2 linked regions of the Microterricola viridarii genome follow. The protein of the gene in region 1 interacts with the protein of each later gene in a pairwise test. Links are inferred from orthologs where the notes say so. Each region holds a gene or a part of one and is shown on either strand. Other genes may lie near its edges.

What was found.
Region 2: the proteins of BLT62_RS05200 (region 1) and lpdA interact in binary tests that used the Escherichia coli proteins (3 or more experiments, as listed by UniProt). The link is inferred for Microterricola viridarii from one-to-one orthologs.

What each region holds. Positions count from the first base shown.
Region 1 is NZ_LT629742.1:1,137,283-1,143,437, reverse strand. The notes cover bases 3,057-6,155. They hold BLT62_RS05200 (ATP-dependent helicase), read right to left. Parts: upstream 5,836-6,155; coding sequence 3,277-5,835; downstream 3,057-3,276. Other genes in these bases: BLT62_RS05195 (glycerophosphodiester phosphodiesterase family protein), read right to left, coding at 5,891-6,155; BLT62_RS05205 (FUSC family protein), read right to left, coding at 3,057-3,180. Outside these bases: BLT62_RS05215 (carbohydrate ABC transporter permease), read right to left, coding at 1-633; BLT62_RS05210 (sugar ABC transporter substrate-binding protein), read right to left, coding at 645-1,805; more of BLT62_RS05205, read right to left, coding at 2,122-3,056. UniProt on the Escherichia coli protein: A helicase with DNA-dependent ATPase activity. Unwinds DNA duplexes with 3'-5' polarity. Translocates on single-stranded DNA with 3'-5' polarity. Initiates unwinding more efficiently from a nicked substrate than double-stranded DNA.
Region 2 is NZ_LT629742.1:2,283,276-2,287,680, reverse strand. Bases 1,529-4,405 are described here. They hold lpdA (dihydrolipoyl dehydrogenase), read right to left. Parts: upstream 3,716-4,405; coding sequence 2,342-3,715; downstream 1,529-2,341. Other genes in these bases: BLT62_RS10495 (leucyl aminopeptidase), read right to left, coding at 3,820-4,405; sucB (2-oxoglutarate dehydrogenase, E2 component, dihydrolipoamide succinyltransferase), read right to left, coding at 1,529-2,280. Also shown: BLT62_RS10510 (protein kinase family protein), read left to right, coding at 1-865; more of sucB, read right to left, coding at 862-1,528. UniProt on the Escherichia coli protein: Lipoamide dehydrogenase is a component of the glycine cleavage system as well as of the alpha-ketoacid dehydrogenase complexes.

The DNA of each region.
Region 1 (6,155 bases):
GCCGGCCATCACCGTGATGGCCACGAAGGGGAACCCGTGGTGCACGACGTTGATGAGCACGATCAGGTAGAAGGTCCACCGGTTGGTGAACCAGTTGAACGGTTCGTCCATCAGTCCGGCGCCCATGAGGAGCTGGTTGACGATGCCGTTGTCCGCGTCGAAGATCCACACCCAGACGTAGGTGCCGGTCACGGCGGGCATTGCCCAGGCGACCATGATCGCGCTGCCGACGACGGTGCGCCAGAACCTCGAGAGGTTGGTCATCAGGATGGCGACGAGGGTGCCGAGCGCCACGGTGCACAGCACGGCGGCGATGGCGAAGAGCACGGTGTTGGGCAGAACGACCGACCACAGCTGCGGATCGGTGAGCGCCGCGACGTAGTTGTCGACGCCGATGAAGTTGGTGTCCCCGCTGACGATCTCGCGCAGTCCGTAGTCCTGGAAGGAGAAGAGCAGGACGCGAACGAGGGGCCAGAGGAGGAGGACGGCCAGCACGATCAGTGCCGGCGCGAGCAGGAGCCACGGCCGTGCGGCGGCGATCGTGATCGCCTTGCGCCGCCGGGGGCCGGGGCCTCCGGCCGCCGGGGAACCAGAGGTTCCCACAGCGGCCGGCGACTGAATCGTGGTGGTCATCGACTCTCTGCTTACTTCTTGTTGAGGATGTCGGTCATCTCGGCAGCGGCGTCGGCAGAGGCCTGCTCAACCGTCTTCTCACCGGAGAGGATCGACTGGATCATCGTGTTGGTGGTCTTCTTGGCTTGCACAGCACCGAACTTCGGCGTGACGGGGAGCGAAGCGCCGCCGTCAACCATCTGGGTTGCGAACGCCTGGGTGATCTCATCGGCGTTTGCGACGGTGGCGTCGAGTGCCGTGGTCTCGCCCGGGAAGTAACCACTCTGGCTGGCCCACTCGGTGGCAAAGTCACCGGTGGTCATCATGCTCATGAAGGTCCAGGCGAGGTCCTTGTTCTTGCTGGACTCGAACATGCTGAGGTGCGAACCACCGAGCATCGACGGGCTGATGCCCGAGGTCTGGCCGGGGATCGGGAACGAGCCGATCTTGCCTTCCAGCTCCGGGTTCTTGTCGAGGATCGTCGCGGGGGTCCACGAACCCATGACCGCCATGCCGACCTTGCCCTGGGCGAAGTTGTCGAGGACGTCGGTCTCCTTCCAGGTGGTTGCACCGGAGGTGGACGAGCCGTGCTGGAGTGCGAGGTCGGTGTAGAACTTGATTCCGGCCTGCGACTTCGCGCTGTCCAGACCCGAGGTCCAGGTGTCGCCCTTCTTCGTCGCTACCTCGCCACCGGCACCCCAGACCCAGGGGTAGGTGAGCTGCTCGGCGTCGCCGGCAACCGGGAACGGGATGATGTCGGGGTTGCTCGTCTTGAGCGTCTCGATTGCCGCCTGGAACTCTGCCCAGGTGGTCGGCACGGCGATGCCGGCTGCCTCGAAGATGTCGGTGCGGTAGATGACCGAGCGAACGCCGGCGTACCACGGCATGCCGTAGAGCGTGTCGTCGAGCGTTCCAGCCTCGACCAAGCCCTCGACGAGCTTGCCGTCGAGGCCTGCCTCGGTGACGTAGTCGTCGAGCGGTGCGAGTGCACCGGACTCAGCGAACTCCGCGGTCCAGGTCGTGCCGGTCTCGGCGATGTCGGGGGTGGTCCCGCCGGCGATTGCAGTGACGAAACGGTCGTGAGCGTCTGCCCACTGAACCATCTCGACATTGAGCTTCGCGCCGGTCTCCTTTGTGAACTCGTCACCGACGCGCTCGAAGAACTCGTCGGATTCGGTGTTCGTACCCTGCATGATCCAGACGTTCAGGGTTTCACCCGTGGCGTCAGTGCCACTTCCACCGGTAGCTCCGGAAGAACAAGCCGTCAGGCTCAGTGCAGCCGTTGCCAAAATGGCGAGCGGCAGGTAACGCTTTTTCATAGCAAGTCTCCTCATTGATGGGCGTGAGCCCGTAATTGCGTATTGAAAATAGTATCCAAGCTGTTGCGTTCGCGCGAAAGTAACTTTCATGCGACGTGAATACGATACCTCCTGATTCGCGCTCATTTGTCCAGAACGCCACTCTGGAGGGGCACGAAGCCCTACTCGGGGAGAATTCCCAGCGCGGCCGTCAGGGCTGTGACCTGCGCGCCGTCAGCCAGCGAGCCGCGAGCACCAGCAGCAGCCCAATGGCCGCGCCGAGCGCCGTCTCCAGCAGCCGGTCGATCAGCAGAGTGCCGACGGGCAGCGGACTGGCCAGGTGGGCGACGCCGAGCGCCAGCGGGGTCACGAAGACCAGCGCGGCACCGTAGTGCCGCCCGACGAGGATCTCGGCACAGAACTGCGCGATGACCACGGCGATGACGATGGCGAAGGGCGGCGGCTCGGGGAAGAGCAGCACGCCGGTCACCACGACGCCGACTGCGGTGCCGACGATCCGGTGCACGGAGCGCGAGATCGAGTGTCGTGCGTGCGGTGGCGGGATGACGGCGACCACGCTCACCACAGCCCAGTAAGGGTGTCCAATGCCGAGCGCCGTCGCGACGGCACCGGCGAGCAGCGCCCCAAACACGTTCTGGGCGACCGCCACCCACAGAGCGGGCTCCCGAACGGCGGCCCACCGCACCCGTGGCGATCGGGTCAGCTGCTGGAACCAGCCGTCGTCTCCCTCGCGTCCGGCCCGCCGCAGCAGCCAGCCGGACATCGTGATGGCGAGTGCGAACGCGGCCGAGGCAGCGGCGAGGCCGATGCGCAGCGGAACCTGCTCTGGCGGGGTCGGCAGTGCGGCACACACCAGCAGGCCGAACACGAAGAACAGCGGGGTCGGCGGGAAGAGCCCGTAGACGGCGGCGACGACGATGCCGCCCACGATCACGACGACGAGCGCAGCGGCGACGAGGACGTTCGCGGCTCCGCTGGCGGCCAAGATGGTGCCGAGCGCGACGCTGAGCACAAGCCCGATCGCGGCGATCCCCGCGCTGCGCAGCCGCACTCGATAGGGTTCGCTGCGCCCATACAGCGCCGTCATCGCCCCGAAGGAGGCGTAGGCGGCGAGGTCGAGCCGGTCGAGGGCGAGCAGGAGGAACAACGGAACGGCCACCGCGATCGCCGCCCGGGTCGCCACCTCGAAGTCACGAGGCTTCAGTGACCGCAGCCGGGCCGGGAGCGACTGTGGAGCGTCGTCTGTCATGCGACGCTCCCCTACAGTTTCTCGATGGGCTTGACGCGAAGCGTCAAGAAAGGCGGCAGCCCAGTTCCAAGGAATCCCATGATTCGTGACCGCTCGCTACAGTTTCTCGATCGGGGCGATCTTGATCAGGAGCTTCTTTGCGCCCGCCGTGTCGAACTGCACGTGCGCGACGCGCTTGGTGCCCTCACCGGTGACCTGGTTGACGCGGCCCTCGCCGAAGTCGACGTGCCGGATGCGATCGCCGGCCTCCAGGGTGAGATCGCCGTTGTCGCGCACCTGCGCTGTGACCTTGTTCGCCCACTCCGTCTTCGGCTTGGGGGCCGGCGGCAGCTCGCCGCCGAAGCGGTCGGAACCGCTGGAGCCGCGGGAGCCGTAGCCGTCGCGGCGCGCGTTCAGCGCGCGCGGCTGCGTGCCGCCGCGCGAGTTCGCCATGCCGGGCGACTGCCGCCACTCGATGAGGTCGCCGGGGATCTCCTGCAGGTAGCGGCTCGGCATCGCCACGTTCGTCTCGCCGAACTGGGCACGCGTCATCGCGAGCGAGAGGTAGAGCCGCTTCCTGGCCCTGGTGATGCCGACGTAGAACAAACGCCGCTCCTCGGCCGGGCCACCCGGCTCGCTGGCCGACATCTGGTGCGGCAGCAGGCCCTCCTCGATGCCGGTGAGGAACACGGAGTCGTACTCCAGGCCCTTGGCCGTGTGCAGGGTCATCAGGGAGACGGTCCCGCTGGAGTCGTCGAGGTCGTCGGCCGCGGCCACGAGCGATACCTGGGTGAGGAAGTCGATCAGGCCGGCATCCGGGTTCTCCTTGACGAAGTCCTTGGTCTGCGCGAGCAGCTCCTCGACGTTCTCGGCGCGGGTCTCGTCTTGCGGGTCGCGGCTGCTGCGCAGCGTCTCGAGCAGGGTGCTCTCGGTCAGCAGGAAGCCGAGCACCTCGCTCACGCTGGAGACGCCGGCCGCCGAATCGGATGAGCGCTGTGCCGGGTCGAGCATGAGGGCGGCCTCGTCGAGCAGCCTGGCCAGTTTGACGATGGCACCGGTGACCTTGGGCCCCATGCCGAGGCTGCCCGCATCACGCATGGCCTGCCGGAAGCTGATGCCGTTGGCCTCGGCGAAGCTGGCCAGCTGCGTCTCGGTGGCTGGCCCGATGCCGCGCTTGGGCGTGTTCAGGATCCGGCGCAGGGCGAGCTCGTCGGCCGGGTTCGCCACGGCGATGAGGTACGCCATCGCGTCCTTGATCTCGGCCCGCTCATAGAACTTGGTGCCGCCGACGACGCGGTAGGGCACGGCGGAGCGCACGAAGATCTCCTCCAACGCGCGGGTCTGCGCGTTGGTGCGGTAGAACACGGCGATGTCGCGGTAGGCGACGCCCTCGCCGCGCAGCTTCTCGATCTCGTCGGCGATGAACTGGGCCTCGTCGTGGCCGGAGTACCCGGTGTATCCGATGATCTTGGCGCCGTCGCCGATGGCCGTCCAGAGCTTCTTGTCCTTGCGGTCGAAGTTGTTGGAGATGACGGCATTGGCCGCGCTCAGGATGTTCTGCGTCGAGCGGTAGTTCTGCTCGAGCAGCACCACCTTGGCGCCCGGATAGTCGCGCTCGAATTCGACGATGTTGCGGATGTCGGCGCCGCGGAAGGCGTAGATCGACTGGTCGGAGTCGCCGACGACGGTCAGCGATGCGCCCGGGATGGCCCCGGTCGCGTCTTGCAGCGAGCGCACGTGGTGGCCGGCCGTGTCGAGCTCCGCGACGACGTGCGGCTCGATCGGCCGGGTGAGCTCCTTGATGAAGGAGTACTGGGCGTGGTTGGTGTCCTGGTACTCGTCGACGAGGATGTGCCGGAACCGGCGCTGGTAGAGCGCGGCGGTGGCCGGGAACGCCCGGAACAGGAACACCGTCTCGGCCAGGAGGTCGTCGAAGTCCAGCGCCTGCGCGGCGCGCAGGCGCTTGGTGTACTGCCGGAAGATCTCGACGAACATGACCTCTTGCGGGTCGTTGAGGTTGGCGTTGCGCGCGTAGCTGTCGACATCCGCCAGCTCGTTCTTGAGCTTGGAGATCTTGTTCGAGACGCCCGCCGCGGTGAAGCCGAGGGTGTCGGCCGAGAGTTCCTTGATGATGCGCTTGATGACGTTGCGCGAGTCGGCGGAGTCGTAGATGGTGAAGCTGCTGCTGAGCCCGGCCCGCTCGGCCTCTGCGCGCAGGATGCGCACGCAGGCGGAGTGGAAGGTGGAGATCCACATGCCGCTGGAGGCCTGGCCGAGGAGCTGCTCGACGCGCTCGCGCATCTCGGCTGCGGCCTTGTTGGTGAAGGTGATGGCGAGGATCTGGCTGGGCCAGGCCTCGCGGCTGCCGATCAGCCCGGCGATACGGTGGGTGAGCACGCGGGTCTTGCCGGATCCGGCGCCGGCCACGATGAGCAGGGCGGGGCCGCGGTATTCGACCGCTTCGCGCTGCTCGGGGTTGAGGCCGTCGAGCAGGCTGTCTCCCCCGGCCCAGGCACCGCCGCCGGGCAGCCCGCCCGCTGAGGCCCCGCCGGGAACGAATCCCGCCGGCGGCGCCGCGTTGTTGGCGCCCAGGGTCGACGGGAAGCCGGCCGGCCCATCGTGCACGATCATCGGTCGCGAGTCGGTCGGTTCGTCGGGGTCAAAGAGAGTGCTCATGTCTGCTCCCAGTGTAGGCGGGGCCGCTGACAGAGGGCTGCCCGGCCCGCTGGCCTCACGCCGCCGGGCGGAGGCTGTCGCGCACGGCGACGGCCAGGTCCGGGTGATCGGCGAAGACGCCGTCGATGCCGGTGCCCATGATCAGCTCGAACTCGCCCCACCAGTCCCCGTGGCGGGCCTGGCCGACGCCGGCGCGGTGGGCCGGCAGCAGGAAGCGGTTCTCCGGGCGCAGCGTCCACGTGTACACCTCGAGCATCGCCGAGTGGGCCAGGTCGACGAGGTCACTCGTCTGCGGCGTGCCCGCGGCATCCTGCCGCACG
Region 2 (4,405 bases), 1.1 Mb from region 1 along the record:
TGCGGGCAGCGCCGCCCCGCACGAGGTGCAGGAACTGCTGGACTGGCTGGACGAGCGCGTCGCCGCCCACCCGTTCCTGCCGTGCGCGGCCGAGCTCGAGCGCCGGCTGTTCGGCCTCGCCAGGCCCCTCTCCGTGCGTCTCGGTCGCTCGGCCGCCGATCCGCGCGACCCCGCGGGCATGCCGCTGCGCCTGGCCGGGCAGCCCCTGGAGCCGGCCGCGGAGGGTGCTGACGAGCCGAACCGGCCGCCGCCCGCGCGCTGGCGGGGCTGGGCGCTGCCGGACGGTCTGGCGTGGTTGGGCGGGCAGGACAGGCTGGCCGGTGCCCTGCGGGACCGCCTGCACGCCCACCGGCGGCCCGTCGTCGTCGCGGCGGCCCTGGCCGGCGCGCTGTTCGTGCTGGCCATCACGCTGCTGCCACCCGGGGGAGACGGGAGCGCGGCGGTCGCACCCGCGCCTGCCGCGCCGGCCACGGATCCTCCTCCGCCCGGCGCGGCGGCACAGGTCGAGGTGGAGGCAGGGGTCGAGGTCGAGCCGGTGGCGGCCGCCGCCCGGCTGCTCGCCCGACGGGAGGGCTGCTTCCGGGAGTCGTCGCTGCTCTGCCTGGACGGGGTGCTGGATCCCGGCGGGCCGCTGGCCGGGGCGGATGCCGCGCTCATCCGCCGCGCACAGCTCGACGGGGCCGTGCTGCTGCCCGACGCCGTGGACCCCGCCTCGCTCAGCCTGGTCGAGCAGAACGGCGGCGCGGCCCTGCTCGCACTGACGACACGCAGCCGGGGAGAGTCGGGGGACAACGCGAAACCGGCCTCGCTCCTGATGATCAGGGGCGAGGCCGGTTGGCTGCTACGAGAGCTGTTCGACTACTAGTAGCCGAGCTGCGATTCGAACGCCGCACCCTCGAGGCGCGCCTTCACCGTGGTGAGGAAGCGGGCCGCGTCTGCGCCATCGACGATGCGGTGGTCGTAGGAGAGGGCGAGGTAGACCATCGAGCGGATCGAGATCGAGTCAATGCCGTTGTCGCTGACGACGACGGGCTTCTTGACGACGACACCGGTGCCGAGGATGGCGACCTGGGGCAGGAACACCAGCGGGGTGTCGAACAGCGCGCCACGCGAACCGGTGTTGGTCAGCGTGAAGGTGCCGCCGGCGAGCTCGTCGGGCTTGAGCTTGTTCTCGCGGGTGCGGCCGGCCAGATCGGCGATCTGGGCTGCCAGCTCTGCAATGTTCAGCGAGCTCGCGTCGCGCACCACGGGGGTGAGCAGACCGCGCTCGGTGTCCACGGCGATGCTCAGGTTCTCGTGGTCCGGGTAGACGATCGAGTCGCCGTCGACGGTGGCGTTGATCACCGGGTACGCCTTGAGCGCCTCGGCGGCGGCCAGTGCGAAGAACGGCATGAAGGAGAGCTTGTTGCCGGTCTTGGCGAGGAACTCGGCCTTGACCTTGTCGCGCAGCATGGCGACGCGGGTGACGTCGACCTCGACCAGCGTGGTCAGCTGTGCGGTGGAGTTCATCGAGATGACGGCGCGCTCGGCGACGACCTTGCGCAGGCGCGACATCGGCTGAACGGTGCCGCGCAGCGGCGAGACCTCGACGACGGGGGCCGCGGCGACGGCGCCGGCAGCGGGAGCCTGTGCGGAGAGCACGTCCTGCTTGCGGATGCGACCGCCGACACCGGTTCCGGTGAGGGTGTTGAGGTCGACGCCCTGCTCGTTGGCGAGCTTGCGCACGATCGGGGTGACGTAGCCGCTGGTGGAGGCGTGCGATCCGCTCGGCGCTGCCGGGGCGGCGGCGGCGGGTGCTGCCGCGGGGGCGGCAGCGGGTGCCGGGGCGGCAGCCGGCGGGGCCGGGGCGTAGACCGGTGCTGCGGGCGGGGCCGGAGCGTAGGCCGGTGCGGCGGGAGCTGCCGGAGCAGCAGGGGCCGCGGGGGCCGGAGCGGCAGCGGGGGCCGGGGCGGCAACCGGGGCCGGGGCCTCGGCCGGAGCAGCGACGGGCTCGGGTGCGGCGGCCGGGGCGGGGGCCTCGGCGGGGGCCGCATCGGCGCCGGAGCCGTCACCGATGGTGACCAGCGCGGTGCCGACCTCGACGGTCTCGTCTTCCTGCACCAGGATTGCCTCGATCACGCCGGCGATCGGCGACGGGATCTCAGTGTCGACCTTGTCGGTCGAGACTTCGAGCAGCGGCTCGTCGACCTCGACGCGGTCGCCCACGTTCTTCAACCAACGGGTGACCGTACCCTCTGTGACACTCTCACCGAGTGCCGGGAGGCTGACGGATTCGCTCATGCGATTGTCTCCTTCAAAGCGTTATTCATTCTGAGCTTATTGCAGTCGGGGCGCGCGGCGCTTACAGCGCGTGCAGCGGCTTGCCGGCCAGGTAGAGGAATGCCTCGCCCATGGCCTCGTTCTGGGTGGGGTGCGCGTGGATCAGCGGCGCGATGTCCTCGGGGTATGCCTCCCAGTTGACAGCGAGCTGTGCCTCACCGATGAGCTCGCCGACGCGGGCACCGATCATGTGCACACCGACGACGGGGCCGTCGTTCACCCGGACGACCTTGACGGAGCCGGCGGTGCCGAGGATCGAGCTCTTGGCGTTGCCGCCCAGGTTGTAGTCGTAGCTGGAGATCTGGTCGGCGCCGAACTTCTCGGCGGCCTTGGCCTCGCTGTAGCCCACCGATGCGACCTCGGGGTCGCAGTAGGTGATTTTCGGGATGTTGATGTCCTCGACGATGATCGGGTTCAGGCCCGCGATCTCCTCGGCGACGAAGATGCCCTGCTGGAAGCTGCGGTGCGCGAGCTGCAGGCCGGGGACGATGTCGCCGATGGCGTAGACGCCGGGCACGTTCGTGGCGAGGCGCTCGTTGGCGATGACGAAGCCGCGGTCCATGGTGATGCCGACCTCTTCGAAGCCGAGGCCCGCGGTTGCCGGGCCACGGCCGACGGCGACGAGCAGCAGCTCGGCCTCGATGGTCTTGCCGTCCTCGAGGGTGACGACGACGCCCGACTCGTTCTGGCTGACGCTCTGGAAGCGCACGCCGAGCGAGTACTCGATGCCGCGCTTGCGGAAGGCGCGCTCGAGCTGCTTGGAGATCGACTCTTCCTCGTTGGGCACCAGGTGCGGGAGGGCCTCGATGATGGTGACGTCGGCGCCGAAGGACTTCCAGACGCTGGCGAACTCGACGCCGATGACGCCGCCGCCGAGCACGGCGACCTTCTTCGGGATGTAGTCGAGCGTGAGGGCCTGCTCGCTCGTGATGACGCGGCCGCCGAGCTCGAGCCCCGGCAGTGAGCGCGAGTACGAGCCGGTCGCCAGGATGACGTTCTTGCCGACGATGGTGTCGGCGCCGACCTGCACGCTGGTGGGGGAGACGAGACGTCCCTCGCCCTCGATGACGGTGATGCCGCGGGCCTTGATCAGACCCTGCAGGCCCTTCCACTTGCTCGTCACGATGCCGTCGCGGTGCGCGTTGACGGTGGTCATGTCGATGCTGTTGAGGGTGGCGTTGACGCCGTACTTGGCTGCGTCGCGGGCGACGTCGGCCACCTCCGCGGTGTGCAGCAAGGCCTTGGTCGGGACGCAGCCGCGGTGCAGGCAGGTGCCGCCGAGCTTGTCCTTCTCAATCAGGGCCACGGTGAAGCCGAGCTGTACAGCCCGGAGCGCGGCCGCATAGCCACCGCTTCCTCCACCGAGAACGACAATGTCAAAATTCTGCTCGGACACTCAGTTACTCCCTTTGCATCAGGTCGATCGGCCTGTTCTGCTCCGCGGGTTTGTGGCCAGCGAGCAGGCGTGTTTGGCAAGCATTTCTTGCCCATACGAGCCTACTACGGGCGGGCATAGTCCTCGGCCAGATTGAGCAGAGTGCGCAGGGTCACCCCGGTCGGGCCCGCGCCGGTCGCGCCGTACGCCGCACCCTCATTGTGCGAGGAGCCGGCGATGTCCAGGTGCGCCCAGGGGATCCTCGTCTCCCCGTCGGCCTGCATCCCGACGAACTCCTGCAGGAACACGCCGGCGAGCAGCATGCCGCCGGCCGGGTTGCCGATCTTCGCGTTGGCGATGTCGGCGACATCCGAGTCGATGGTGGCGCGGAGCTCCTCCGGCAGCGGCATCGGCCAGATCTTCTCGTCGGCGGCGCTGGCGGCCTGGAGCACCCGGGCCAGCAGGGCGTCATCGCCCATCACGGCCGAGTAGCGGCTGCCGAGGGCCACGATCTGCGCGCCGGTCAACGTGGCGACGTCGACGATGGCGTCCGGCTGTTCCTCGGATGCCGCGGCGAGGCCGTCGGCCATGACGAGGCGCCCCTCGGCATCCGTGTTCAGCACCTCGACGGTCTGGCCGCCGCGGATGCGCAGCACGTCGTTCGGGCGCGTCGCCGTGCCAGACGGCATGTTCTCGGCCAGGCAGAGCCAG